DNA from 2 places in the Trichococcus sp. TS_SC_9 genome. Region 2 is predicted to be linked to the other one. Evidence: riboswitches for the same ligand, from Rfam matches in the RefSeq annotation. Region 2 holds a riboswitch; the other holds the start of a gene.
The links. Region 2 has a riboswitch for lysine ahead of AC0J5I_RS13925 (ABC transporter substrate-binding protein/permease). Riboswitches for the same ligand answer to the same signal wherever they lie in the genome.

Region 1: another riboswitch for lysine. It lies ahead of dapD (2,3,4,5-tetrahydropyridine-2,6-dicarboxylate N-acetyltransferase); the one in region 2 lies ahead of AC0J5I_RS13925 (ABC transporter substrate-binding protein/permease).

Annotation. Positions count from the first base shown of each region.
Region 1 is NZ_CM149591.1:2,062,310-2,069,669, reverse strand. It holds gene AC0J5I_RS09970 (branched-chain amino acid aminotransferase) at 1-565, opposite strand, end outside; gene AC0J5I_RS09965 (aldo/keto reductase) at 1,138-2,085, opposite strand; gene AC0J5I_RS09960 (DUF2179 domain-containing protein) at 2,126-2,656, opposite strand; gene AC0J5I_RS09955 (hypothetical protein) at 2,696-3,211, opposite strand; gene AC0J5I_RS09950 (M20 metallopeptidase family protein) at 3,637-4,779, opposite strand; gene dapD (2,3,4,5-tetrahydropyridine-2,6-dicarboxylate N-acetyltransferase) at 4,811-5,524, opposite strand; lysine riboswitch at 5,684-5,829, opposite strand; gene AC0J5I_RS09940 (aminotransferase class I/II-fold pyridoxal phosphate-dependent enzyme) at 6,172-7,338, shown strand.
Region 2 is NZ_CM149591.1:2,874,853-2,882,212, reverse strand. It holds gene AC0J5I_RS13935 (lactate/malate family dehydrogenase) at 1-754, opposite strand, end outside; gene AC0J5I_RS13930 (HAD family hydrolase) at 758-1,471, opposite strand; lysine riboswitch at 1,672-1,826, shown strand; partial or broken gene AC0J5I_RS13925 (ABC transporter substrate-binding protein/permease) at 2,020-3,698, shown strand; gene AC0J5I_RS13920 (amino acid ABC transporter ATP-binding protein) at 3,721-4,458, shown strand; gene def (peptide deformylase) at 4,514-5,074, opposite strand; gene gdhA (NADP-specific glutamate dehydrogenase) at 5,295-6,641, shown strand; gene pdhA (pyruvate dehydrogenase (acetyl-transferring) E1 component subunit alpha) at 7,255-7,360, shown strand, end outside.

The DNA of each region.
Region 1 (7,360 bases), 810 kb from region 2:
CTGCACCTGTACCGTGCGGCGCGGCACGGTCATAGTCGGACACGATGAAGTTCGTCGGCGTTAAGCCGCCTTTGAAGTAAGGGCCAACCGGCATGACAAAGATGGAGAAGATGTATTCAGTCGCTGGGCTGACACCGATGTTGTCGCCGACACCCATCAAGTAGGGACGCAGATAGAGTGTGCTGCCGGTGTTGTAAGGCGGCACCCATTTTTCATTGGCTTTGACTACCGCTTTAGCGGCCTCAACAAATTTATCAATCGGAAACTCAGGCATCAATAAGCGTTGGCAGCTTTGGATCATCCGCTTGGCATTTTCTTCCGGACGGAACAGGTTGATGCTGCCGTCTTTTGTGCGGTACGCCTTCATCCCCTCGAAGCAGGATTGGCCGTAGTGCAGCACTGGAGAGCCTTCGCTGATGTGCACTTTATTGTCGGTCGTCATTTCGCCGTCGTCCCATTTCCCATCTTTCCAATAAGAAATGAAGCGATAATCCGTCTTGACGTAACTGAATCCTAGATTTTCCCAATCGATGTTCAACGCTTTTTGTTCTGCTGTCTGTGTCATTTCTGTCATCCAAACCACTCCATATCTATATTATTTATCAGATTTAACGATAAGAAAAGCTGAACGGGTTCGTTCAGTCCTGAAAGAAATTTAGGAAATCGTGCCGACTGAGCATCGTAGAGCGCAATAGGTACGATTTATCTAATTTCCGAAGGGCTTACCCGTGAAGCTAGCCAACCATTTTGATTGCATAAAACCTTTTGCAAACCTGTAAAACACCAAAGGTGATGCACTTTTGGATTCAAAATATTTTATACTTTTCAACTCTACAAAAAAAAGAATGAGCCTATGTGATTAGGCTCATTCTTTAATGAGAGCCCCATGAAACGGAAAGAGGACTCTACTTGTAGTAAGTAAGAATCCGGGCTAAATCACTTTTAGAATGACTAGGGCATCGAATGAGAACGACGCTTTCTTTTTGTTCAGTAACGTACACATTCCGCAAGTCGCATCCATCCTCATTCTCCCCCTTCTGTTTGTTAGATTATGATGTAATTCTATGCCTGTATCTAATGAATGTCAAATGCTTTTTTCATCGTTTTGTAATAAATAACTTTAGGACAAACGGAAAATCATTTCGGCAAGCGGTACGACGCCGGGAAAGCTTGCTGAATCAAAGCGATATCCTCTACATCCAAACGCACTTCTGCAGCCTCGAGGTTTTCAAGCACCTGCTTCCGGTTGCGTGCGCCGGGAATAACGGCATCGATGATGTCCTTGGACAGATAATAGGCCAGGACGATATTCTGCAGCCCGGTCTGGTGCTTCACGGCGAGTGGCCGAATCTGGTCCACGCGTTTCAGGATGTCTTTGTAGGTGTCGCCCCGGAACTGCGGACGCTGCTGTTGTTTCTCCGAAAGGATCGAATCTTCCGTGTACTTGCCGGCCAACAACCCTGACGCGAACGGGAAGTACGGGATGAAGGAAATGCCCCGCTCACGGAAATAAGGGAACAGCTTCTCTTCGGCCGACTGGTTCAGGAGGTTGTATTCATCCTGGACAACATCGATGTAGCCGTTGGCGTTGCCTTCCTTCAGCTGCTCCAGGTTGAAATTGGAAACGCCGATGGCACGGATCTTTCCTTGTTCCTTCAGTCGATGCAGCGCGCCGACAGCTTCGGCTTTGGGTGTCTTTTCATCCGGAAAATGGATGTAGTAAAGGTCGATATGATCAGTCTGCAGACGTCTCAGGCTGTTTTCGACCTGCTCCGTCAGGAAAGTTGGATTGTTGTTCAAGACGATGCCGGCTTCGGTCACCTCGTGCGCGCCTTTTGTGGCGATGACCACGTTATTGCGCAGGTTGTGTTCCTTCAGCGTTTTGCCGATGATGGTTTCGGAAGTGCCCTGCCCATAAAGGAACGCCGTGTCGATGAAGTTAAGTCCTTTGTTGATCGCGCTCAAAAGCACATCACCGCCGTATTCGGTGTTCGTTTCCGGATTGGCTGCGGCAATCTTGTTCGCCCCCAGCCCGATCGGATGGATCAGTAGGTCGGTTCTTCCCAATTTCACAAGTTCTGTCATCTCGTTTCCCCTTTCCTTGCCCGTTCATTTATTCATTTGTTTATTTTTTGCCAAGATGGACCCGTTTGGACCAGAAGCCGCCGTGGATGTATTTCGGATCGTATGAAACCATGAAAGCTTTCGGATCGATTTCCAATACTTTGTTCTGAAGATGGCGTTCGGCTTTGCGTGTGAGCAGGATTTCAAGTACAAGCCGCTCGCCGTCCCTCCCGTGGGCTCGGTAGCATGAGACTCCATAGCCAAAATCGCGCAGTAAGTTCGGCATTGGGCTGTTCACATCCTGCGTCATGACGGTGATCATTGTGTACCCAAGCGCGAGCAAATCCTCGATTTTGATGCCGATAGCGATGCCGGCCCCGTAACCGAGCGCATAGGCCGCCAGATTGAGTGGATTGTCCAGACTGTTCATGACCATCGACAGTCCCAAAACATAGATGACGATTTCCACCATGCTCAACAGTGGCGCCAAAATGCGGTAGCCTTTTATCGTCAACATGAACCGGATCGTGTTCATCGTCACATAGCTCAGACTGATCGCGAATATTTTCGCCAATAATCCCCAATCGAACATCGTCATCACCCTCTCCTTTTTTGATTCAAACCTATCCTCTTAGTATTGTGCAGGATGGCGGGTGTATTCCCCTGTTACGATATCCATTTCCAGCAATTCCCCGGTCGTTCCGTTGTAACGGTAAAAACCGACGGAGCTTGCTACATCAGTGCCGTTTTCGCGGACGTTGATTGTGACTTCATTGCCCTCGACCGATTCCACGATAAACAGGTACACATCGCTTTCGACATAGCCTGTCAATTGCGTGATTGTTTGTTTCGCCTCGGTGATCAGTGTTGCCTCATCGGTGGTCTGAGCAGTATCGGCGGTCGTTGCGGGATCCGCCGTGGTACTGTTTGCTGCGGATTGTGCTTGCACGCTCTCATCTGCTTCCAAACTGCTCGCTCTTGAAGCAGCTTGATCGCTTGCTTCGTTGGTCGTTTCTGTATCTGATTGTACTTGTGACGTGCTTGTCGCCGCCTCGGTGGCTGCTGTGTCTGTTGCCGGACTCTGGCACGCGACAAGAAGCCATGCTGTTGACCCTAAAAGCAATGCGGATAATCTTTTCTTATGCATAATTTCCCCTCTTTCATACAATATATGATTCCATTGTACCTTTTTTGAGGAGAAAATGCTTTTCCCATCCATCAACTTAATCGAACCTTTACAATTTTATTGGATGTGGCGCAATATTGCGGCAGCTGATCCAGTTTGCCCGCTTCGATCAAATTTGGCAAAAAGCGGCTGCGGGAGATGTGCAATACAAACTGGCCCCCAGCTCCGGCGAGGGTTCTTTTGCCGGAAGAGACCGGAAATAAAAGGGCGCTCCTCCGAGGAGTCTTCTGCTTGTCGGAGGTGAGCATCTGTATGCGGTCCTGTCCTCCGGCGAAACACCCCTCACCGGAGGACGGCAATCGTTATGTGCCTCGAAAGAAAAAAGCACCCTGGTGAGGGTGCTTTTTGGTTGTATATTTTGTGTTCGGTAACTTGACTGTTGGCTTTTAGCCCTTCAGCCCTTCCTTTTCCAGGATCAGGTCATAGCAAGCGATTCCCTGCAGCAGCACCTTCTCGTCGAAGTTGAAGCGGCTGCTGTGGAGCGGGTGCGTCCAACCCATGTCGGGACGGCCGGTCCCGAGCAGGATGAAGGCACCGCGGATGCTCTCTTGGTAGAAAGCGAAGTCCTCGGCCAACATCAATGGTTTGACGACTTCGTAGGCATCTGCCGGCAACGCGTCCATCAACGTGCCGATCATTTCCGCATCGTTCGTGACTTCTGGATAGAAATCGCGGATATCCAACGTGCAGATGACGCCGCTCATGCGCTCGATGCCTGCACAGATATCGGCAAGGCGCTCCTTGATGGATGCATAGACCGCCTTATCGTAGCTCCGGATCGTCCCGGTCATCTCGGCTTTTCCGGCCACGATATTGCGGGCTTCCCCGGCATGGAGCGTGCCGATGTTCACGACAGCTGGTTGCAAGGGATCAAGATCGCGGGCCAGAATGTTCTGGACCGAGAGCAGGATCTGTGCGGCGGCAATCAAGGCATCCTTGCCGAAGTGCGGCTGCCCGGCATGCGAGCTGACGCCCTCAAGCGTGATGTCGAATTCGCCGTTGCGCGCCATCAATGGTCCCTTTGCCAAGCCGAGAATGCCTTCAGGGAGACTCGGATACAGGTGGTAACCGTAGATTTTTTTGACCTGCAGCTCCTGAAGAATGCCGGAGTCCATGATCCATTTCGCGCCACCCGGGCCTTCTTCAGCCGGCTGGAAGACCAAAACGACGGACTTTTCCAAAATCGGCAGGGACTTCAGGTATTTTGCGAAACCCAACAATAAGGCCATGTGCCCATCGTGTCCGCACGCATGCATTTTGCCCGAATGAAGGGAAGCGAAATCCGCTCCTGTTTCCTCGGTTACTTCCAGGGCGTCCATGTCCGCACGGAAAGCGACAGCCTCTGGGAACTTGCCCTTCAGGACGGCTACCCAGCCCGTTTCGGCGGTGCTGATCGGTTCATAACCGAACGACACCAGCTTTTGGCGGACGTATTCCGAAGTCAACGGCAGATCGAAGCCAATCTCCGGAATCTGGTGGAGCTCCCTTCGGATCGTCTTCACCGTATCATATAATTCTGCAATTTGCATGCTGTTCACCTGGTCCCTCCGCGTTTAGTTATTAGTCTCTTAAGTCCGCCAACAATTTGGTTTTTTCGCTTGTCTGAGCGTCCTTCATCTTCACGATTTTAGCAGGGGATCCCGCAACAACCGCGTTAGCCGGTACGTCTTCCAATACGATTGCGCCTGCTGCGACAACAGCGCCTTCGCCGATGTGCACGCCTTCGATGATGACAGCGTTCGCGCCGACCAGAACACCGTCTTCGATGATGACTGGTGATTTCGATGGTGGCTCAAGGACGCCTGCAACCACTGCGCCTGCTCCGATGTGGCAATTTTTGCCGATTGTGCCGCGTGCGCCGACCACCGCGCCCATATCGATCATTGTGCCTTCGCCGATGATTGCGCCGATGTTGATGACCGCACCCATCATGATGACGGCACTCTTGCCGATTGTCACGTGATCACGGATGAATGAACCTGGCTCGATGCGCGCTTCAATTTTGGTAGTGTCCAACAACGGAATCGCAGAATTGCGTCTGTCGTATTCCATCACATGATCTTTGATCTTATCTTTGTTTTCTTCCAAGAAAGGATAGATCGCTGCAGCGTCGCCGAAGACTGTGTAGCTGTCTCCGTTTCCGAAGAATTTCAAGCCTTCGTAGGCAGGATTCTCGAAATCCCCTTTGATGTATAGTTTTATAGGTGTTTGCTTTTCGGCAGCTTTGATATATGCTGCGATTTCGTAAGCATCTGTCAATAATAGTTCGCTCATTTTGATGTTTCCTCCCGATCATTTTTTCTGTTCCAACATGCCCATTATAGCATGCTAGCCTGTGTTTGCCTTATGCGGCAGGCAGCCGTTTGTTGCTGAAATGCAAAAAAAATAGCGGTAAGCGAGTGCTTACGGCTACGGAGACCTGCATTCGCCCAACCAAGCTAAAGCGCAATCCATTGTCATCGGGCAACAACAATGGAACAGCCCCACATTTGTTCAACCTGGGTCCAGCATCTGCATGCTTCGGCGACCGTCCCTTTCCCTTGCGGTAATCTTGACCAGCCGCGACCTCTTTTTGCTTGGAGATTCATTTTATTTTTCTAATCGTACACTTATCCGCCAGAACTGTCAACCGCTCCGGGGCAGAAGCTGGATTCAACTTGGTCTCTAAGTGTTTTGGAGTTGCATGGCAAGGCGCGGGCTGGACTCCGGATCGGAAAGTGCTGGGCAGGATCGGCCACTCCTATGTGAAAACGCTCATCAAACTCGCGGATTTCTAATTTTCACCCAAGAGTACGCAACTTTGCATAGAAATACGTCTGCAATCGTGTTATGTTATTTTCATGATATTGGGCGTCAGCAATCGGCTGGCGCATGTTCGACTATACATTGATAAAGGATATTTCATCCGGAGGAGATAAATTATGAGCAGAGAAACGAACCGTTTTGTGAAGCAACTGAAGGGGTCGCCCATCCGCAACTTTGACGCGGCCATCAGCGACGTGAAGGATCTGATCCGTTTCACAATGGGGGAGCCAGATTTCGATACGCCGGATTTCATCAAGGCGGCGGCCGCAGAGGCTTTGAACCAGAATCAGACGCATTACGCCCCTTCCGCCGGTGTCCTTGAGACCCGCAAGGAAGTCGCGAAGTTCATGGAGCGGAAATACGGCCTGCATTACAACGCCGAGACCGACATCATCCTGACTGTCGGCGCAACGGAAGCGATCACTGCGTCGATGTTCGCGCTGATGAATCCGGGCGACAAAGTGATCATTCAATCGCCAGCCTTCCCGCAGTATGAATACGTTACGCATTTGGCTGGCGGCCAGAGCGTCAAAATCGACACATCCGAGACGGGTTTTCTGATCACACCAGAGGACCTGACGGCGGCGTTGGATGAGAATCCGGAAACGAAGATGGTCGTGCTTACCTATCCGAACAACCCGACCGGAGCCACTTACACGCAGGCGGAAGTCGAAGCCTTGGCCGATGTCGTCAGGAAATATGATGTGTTTGTCCTCAGCGATGAGATCTACAGCGAACTGACCTACGACGGCAGTCACACATCCATCGCCAAGTATATCCCTGAGCAATCGATCGTCATCAATGGCACTTCGAAAAGCTACGCAATGACAGGCTGGCGCGTCGGCTTTGTCGCTGCCCAAGCGGACCTGATCCGCGAAATTCTGAAATATCACCAAAGCTTGGTCACTTGCGGCTCTACCCCTGCACAAACGGCAGCCGGTGTTGCTTTCCGCGACGGTGATGAAGCGACTGCCACGATGAAAGCTGCCTACCTCAAACGCAGGGACATCCTGTTGGAAGGCTTGACGGCTGCCGGGCTGAAGATGAACAATCCGGACGGCGCTTTCTACCTGTTCCCGCGTATTCCGGAGCAGTACGGCGACGATGACTGGAACTTCTGCATCGACCTCGCGCGCAAAGCCGGCGTCGGCGTCATCCCTGGATCGGCTTTCGGCGAATCCGGAGTCGGCTATTTCCGCATGAGCTATGCCGCCAGCGACGAGAACGTCATCGAAGGCTGCCGACGGATCGTTGCATTTCTGGAAGATTTGAATGCAAAATAAGTGAATGAATGTTTAACCGCAC
Region 2 (7,360 bases):
TGACCGCGCGGGCCAAGGCTGCTGCGACTTCCCCGATGCCTGAATTAGTCCAACCTTTCCAGTTGAAGACATCGGAAGCTGTGTGCACCACTTCTTGGCTGACGAATTTTCGGTCCAATGGTTCCGCAGGGTCCAATAAGGCATCACATTGGGGAAGGGTGAGCGCACCCACAGTCGTGCTGCTGAAAGCCGGGAAGGCGGTGCTGCCGTGTTCTCCCATGATATAGCCGTTGACGTTCTTGGGATCGACCTGATAGTGGGCAGCAACAATCTGACGATAGCGGAAAGTATCCAAAGTCGTTCCGGTGCCGAAAATCTTGCCTTTCGGATAGTCGAACTCATTTTCGGCGATATAGGTAATCGTATCGACCGGATTCGTTATCAGGATGATGATGGCGTCTTTTGTATGTTCGGTGATGCTGGCCATGATCTTGCGAATTTCAACGGCATTCTCTTTGCCCATCAATGCTCTTGGGGGCATCGCCTCGCCCGGGCGAGGCTTCTCGCTGACGCCCGCGGAAATGATGATGACGTCCGCATCGGCGCAGTCTGCATAGTCGCCGGCATAGATTTTGCTGTTTGTCCGGTAGCTGGCGGCCAGCGCATGGCGGTGGTCCAATGCTTCTCCTCTTGCCGTTGCTTCATTGCTGTCGATCAGGACGATGTCGGAAAATAGGTTGAGGTGGCTGCAGTCGGTCAATACTTGCGAACCGACATGGCCGATACCTATGATGGCTAATTTTGTTTGGATCATAAGTCACATTTCCTTTCGTTTTGAGATATTGTCATGAATGGCTTGGTGCATGTCTGCTACAGAATAGAAGGTTGGCTCCAGCACCACTTTTTCATCTTCCGGTTTCCGGCGATGGTTGTACCACAACGATGTCCACCCAGCAGTCTGTCCGCCGATGATGTCCGTTTCGAAGGTATCCCCGATGAAGAGCAGCTCATCAGGGTTCGCTCCCAAAGCCTCCTGCACATGCGCGAAAGCCGCTGCGTGGGGTTTTGGATAACCGATTTTTTCGGAAATGAAGATGCGCACTGGCGGCACCCATCTCTCCAGTCCCAACGCGTTAAACTTTTTCATCTGGTGCTTTTCAGGGCCGTTTGTGAAGACCGCAATCGGAATGTTCTGACTTTTCAGCTCATTCAACAGCTGCCCGATCCCTGGGCTTAACGTGATTTCTGCTTGCCTTTTTTGGTAGGTTTCCTGGAAGTGCATGGCCTCTGCGGTAGTGAGCGTAAGACCCAAGTCGGCAAACGTATGCTGTGTGCGCATAATGTGGGACTCGGCCAGCGTCAGATTCCCGTTGGAGAACAGGTCGAAGGCGGTATCGCAATGCTCGCGGAAAAGAGCAAATGTGGCTTCGTCGTTGTAGCTGGTCTCCAAGCGGTAATTTTCCAACGCTCGGAAAAACGGACTTGCTGTGTCGTATAAAGTATCGTCCAAATCGAATAGAATAGTAAGCATTATTGAAGTAGTTCCTCCCTTTGGTTGTTGCAGTCAGTATAGCATCCGAAACCGGTTTTTTGAAATGGGAAAAATAGGGAAGGCGCGCCAAGATGCACGGCAATGGAATTGGCTGCTCAAATGGCGGGGCAAAGCGCTTTTTGTTGCAAATTAAAAATCAGTACAGTATAATAACATACAATAATGTCATACGATCATACAATAATGGAAGAGGCTGCGAACATCAAGAGTAAAATGCCCGTTTGAAAGGGGTGTTCGCCGAAATGCAGCGTTTGCTGTGTTGGGGTCAGGGTTAAGAATCCTGACACTGTCAGAACGATTTGCCCAAAATCGTTTGTGGAGTACTTTCGGTATTGCGGGCAGAAGGAAGCTGGATTATAGGGCCTTTTGCTTTATAGTCTATTTTTTTGCACAAAAACGGACTGAATTATCGTTGTTATGACGCTCTATGGGTAGAAAGGTGGATAAAAAGCGGCCGTATAAGAAGGGTTATTTGTTATTATTTTTGAGCAGTTAAAAAGGACTATATACATTAGGAGGAAATAGAGATGACAGTAAAAACATGGAAAAAAACAATGGCGGCATTGACAGGCTTGTTTATTTTGGCGGGTTGCGGTAACGGAGCCACTGATGATTCATCCGCGGCTAATGGTACAGCGGATTCTGAAACATTCACGGTTGGAATGGAAGCGGGCTATCCTCCTTTCAACTGGACACAAAATGACGACAGCAACGGTGCTGTGAAAATCGACGGCGCTGATGGTTATGCAAATGGCTATGATGTTCAGATGGCACAAAAAGTGGCAGATGGATTAGGCAAAGAACTGGTCATCGTCAAGACGGAATGGGATGGCTTGGTGCCGGCATTGGTTTCATCCAAAATCGATGCTATCGTTGCAGGTATGTCGCCAACGGAGGAACGTAAAGAAGCGATTGATTTCTCGGATTCCTACTACACGACTGAACTTGTGATTGTCGTAAAAGCGGATGGCGCTTATGCAGATGCGACAGCTTTAGCTGACTTCGCGGATGCGAAAGTCACAGCACAGTTGAATACATTGCACTATGGCGTCATCGATCAGATCGAAGGCGTGCAAAAGCAACCGGCAATGGACAGTTTCACTTCCATGCGCGTAGCTTTGGAGTCAGGTACAATTGATGCTTACGTATCGGAACGTCCAGAAGCCATCAGCGCTTCAGCAGCCAATTCTGCATTCAAAATGATCGAATTGGATGAAGCGGATACGTTTGAATTGTCCGCAGCTGATTCAGAAATCGCAATCGGTTTGATTAAAGAAAGTGAATTGAAAGATCAGATCAATGAGATTTTGAGTGGCATCACCGAAGAAGAACGCATCCAAATGATGGATGAAGCAATCCAAAACCAGCCGTCAGCTGAATAATCAAGGCGGACGGAATATCAAAAAGGGGCATACATTAAATGGAGTTTAGTTGGGTTATCCGAATCATCGAAGAAAACTGGAGACAGTTTTTATCCGGTGCATGGACAACATTATATATCGCTTTAATCGGAACTGTAATCGGACTGGGTATCGGTCTTATGATCGGCGTCATCCGTACGATCCCGGTTGCGGAATCGGGCTGGAAAAAACACGCGTACAATGTGGTGAATTTTTTGCTGTCATGCTACATCGAAATTTTCCGAGGAACGCCGATGATCGTGCAAGCGATGGTCATCTATTATGGGGCGGCTTTGGCATTTGATATCGACATGAACCGCATTTTTGCAGCGTTGCTGATTGTATCGGTCAATACGGGTGCTTATATGTCGGAAATTGTCCGCGGTGGGATCATATCCATCGACAAAGGGCAATTCGAAGCTGCTCAAGCGATCGGGATGAATCATCTGCAAACGATGCGGAATGTCGTCATGCCGCAAGTAATCCGGAATATTCTGCCGGCTACAGGGAACGAATTCGTCATCAACATCAAAGATACATCCGTATTGAACGTCATATCCGTTTCGGAATTGTTCTTTACGACCAAATCGATTTCCGGGAATAACTTCCGTTATTTCGAATCATTCTTCGTGGCTTCAATCATTTACTTCGTCATGACCTTCACGGTGACGCGCGTCCTGCGTGCCATTGAAAGAAAAATGCAAGGTCCTGATAATTACCAGATGATGGGTGCAGGGCAAGACCAATTGACTACACCAGAATTAATGGCTCGCAAAAAACAAGCAGGAAGAGACAGAGCAAATTAATTGCCACAGGAGGAATCATTTGATGGAAAAAGTAATTGACGTACAGCATCTGAAGAAAAACTTCGGTCAACATGAAGTGCTGAAGGACATCGATTTCAGCGTGAATAAAGGAGAAGTTGTGTGCATCATCGGTTCATCGGGATCCGGTAAATCGACTCTGTTGCGCTGCATCAATCTGCTTGAAAAACCTACAGCGGGAGAAATCATCTACAACGGCGAAAACGTTTTGGATTCGAAGCATGACATCTTCAAGTACCGCAGCAAATTGGGGATGGTATTCCAGCAGTTCAATCTGTTCAACAACTTGGACGTGTTGCATAATTGCACGGTAGGGCCTGTGAAAATCCTTAAAAAATCCCAGCAGGAAGCCGAAAAGATCGCCATGGGTTATCTGGAACAGGTCGGCATGGGGAACTTCATCAACGCCAAACCGGATCAATTGTCAGGCGGCCAAAAACAACGCGTCGCTATCGCCCGCGCGTTGACGATGGAACCGGATGCGCTATTGTTCGATGAGCCGACATCGGCTTTGGACCCCGAAATGGTGGGAGAAGTATTGAAGGTCATGAAGGATCTTGCCAACAGCGGTTTGACGATGATTGTTGTGACGCATGAAATGGAGTTCGCGAAGGAAGTTTCCGATCGCGTCATCTTCATGGATCAAGGCGTCATCCTGGAGCAGGGAGCCCCTGACCTTATCTTCAATCATCCAAACGAAGCGCGCACAAAGCAGTTCCTGGAAAGATATCTTACAAAATAAAAACAAAGAAGAACGGTTCTGCAGTAGCTGCAGGTCCGTTCTTCTTTTTCATTTCCTATTCAATTATGATGACGTCGTCTTCAACGGCAAAAGGTGCTTGTTCATTGATGTGGTCGTAGAACATGACCCCGTTGAGATGGTCGATTTCGTGCTGGACCACGATGGCTATGTATCCTTTGTAGCGAGCCTTGTGTGTCACTCCTTCGGCATCCTGGTAAGATACCGTAATACGGCTATGTCTGACGACGAACCCTGGTACTTCGCGATCCACTGAAAGGCAACCTTCGCCACCTTTAAGGCAGGCACTTTCGATGGAATGGCTGACGATTTTAGGGTTGAACATCACTTTGGCCAATTCTGGAGGATCATCTTCATACTCCCCTGGTATCAATAGTGCAACGATGCGCTTGGAAACGTCGATTTGCGGAGCTGCCAAACCGACACCTGCGCGCAAGTTGAGTTGCTCGGCGATTTTTTCATCCTGACTGTTCGAAAGGAACTCCATCATTTCTGTGGCGATTTTTCGATCCTCTGCAGATAAAGGGAAAGTGACCAAGTCAGCCGACCTCCGCAATGTAGGATGACCTTCACGGATGATGTTATCCATAGTGATCATGCATGCATTCCTCCTTTTGCTGGTTTTTATATTGAAATGATTGGGCTAGCAAACTACAAAACACTTCACGTTACATAGTACACGTTTCGAAAAAAAAAAGCTAGACCGATCTTTTCCCTTGTAATAAAGAAGGGGTATGTGTAAAATAGGAAAATGAAAAAATGATTACACGACGGTGTGAGGTTTTTTTAACTTTATAGCGAAAGAAGAGATGATTTTTATGACAGTTGCTAAAGATTATATTGAAAAAGTCTATAAAAAGGTTGAAGACAGAGGCCCGCATCAAAAAGAATTTTTACAGGCGGTAAGAGAGTTGTTCGACACGATCGAACCAGCTTTAGAAAAGAATCCGCACTACATAAAATGGAATATCCTTGAAAGAATGGTAGAACCTGAACGCATCGTTTCCTTCCGTGTTCCTTGGATGGATGACAAAGGGGACGTTCAAGTCAGCAAAGGTTTCCGTGTCCAATTCAATTCAGCAATCGGACCATACAAAGGCGGTTTGCGTTTCCATCCGACCGTCAATGAAAGCATCTTGAAATTTTTAGGTTTCGAACAAATCTTCAAAAACAGCCTGACCGGATTACCGATTGGTGGCGGTAAAGGTGGATCTGATTTTGATCCTAAGGGCAAAACGGATGCAGAAGTGATGCGTTTCTGCCAATCCTTCATGACTGAGCTGCAAAGGCACATTGGTCCTACTTTGGACGTCCCAGCTGGCGATATCGGTGTTGGTGGACGCGAAATCGGCTACATGTATGGCCAATACAAACGCTTGAACGGCGCTGAGACAGGCGTTCTGACCGGCAAACCGGTAGTCATGAACGGAAGTTTGGCTCGTACAGAAGCGACTGGATACGGACTGGTCTACTATACACAAGAAATGCTGAAAGCGAACGGAAAATCGTTTGCCGGCCAAAAAGTGGTAGTGTCCGGAAGCGGAAATGTTGCCATTTATGCTATCCAAAAAGTTCATGAATTTGGCGGAACCGTTATCGCTTGTTCCGATTCCAACGGATATATCTACGACGAATCAGGTATCGATGTTGCTTTGCTTCAGGATATCAAAGAAGTTCGTCGCGAAAGATTGACTGCCTATGCTGCCGAAAAAGCGACAGCGGTATACAAAGATGGCAGCGTGTGGGACTTCGATCTGAACTACGATATTGCCTTGCCTAGCGCAACCCAAAATGAAATCGATAAAGAACAAGCTGAAAGATTAGTCAAAGCTGGTGTTTATTGTGTCAGCGAGGGCGCGAACATGCCGAGCACTTTGGAAGCTGTAGAAATCTATGCAGCCCATAACATTTTTTATGGGCCGGCAAAAGCAGCCAATGCAGGCGGAGTAGCGACTTCCGCGCTGGAAATGGCGCAAAACAGTGCCCATAGTCATTGGACATTCGAAGAAGTCGACGGCAAGTTGCAAGAGATTATGACAAACATCTTTAAGACAGCTGAAAAAACAGCTGAAGAATATGGCATACCAGGCAACTATTTAGCCGGTGCCAACATCGCGGCGTTTGTGCAAGTTGCCGATGCTATGATTTATCAAGGTTTAGTTTAAAATAAGTTTCAGCATAAATTTTAATATAAAAGGTTATTTCTTAATTGAAATGGCCTTTTTTCTTTGTTTTTGAGAGGAATGCACATGCGTTTTAATCCTATTTTCATAGTGACGAGATTGTGATTTCGTGAATGAATGGAATAGCGGGCTGAAAACCGCCAAAAAATAGCAAACTGGTTATGAAAAAGTACTGAAACTGGTTATCCTAAAAAGGGTAGTTATAATATAAAGACTGTTATACTTTTGAAAGCCTATTCCATCAATGATTTACAATTTTAATAGAAACAGTTTTCGTGAAGTTTTAATACAGAGTCTTTGTGTCTGATTGCGGCAATCTGTAAACATACATAACAATAATGAATCAATAAAAAAACACAGATACAAAAAGAATGTTCGTTACATACTGAACAAAACACTAATGTTAAACGCTTACAATTAAGTAGTAGCAGATATTCTGTGCACAAAATATGAAAACTTTCCTTTTGCCTTGCATATATCTCGGATGCGTGGTAAATTATTCATGTAACAACTGTGAATTGATACAGTTGAAATCATCTGTATAAACCTCATCGACAGAGATGAAATATCAAGGAATAGAGAGGAAAGTGTTAGCATGGCTACAAAACAAACAAAAATCGACATTGACGCATTATTAAGCAGCACGAACACAGATTTTCGCATGGTCCAAATCATGGATGAAGAAGGGAATATTGTAAACC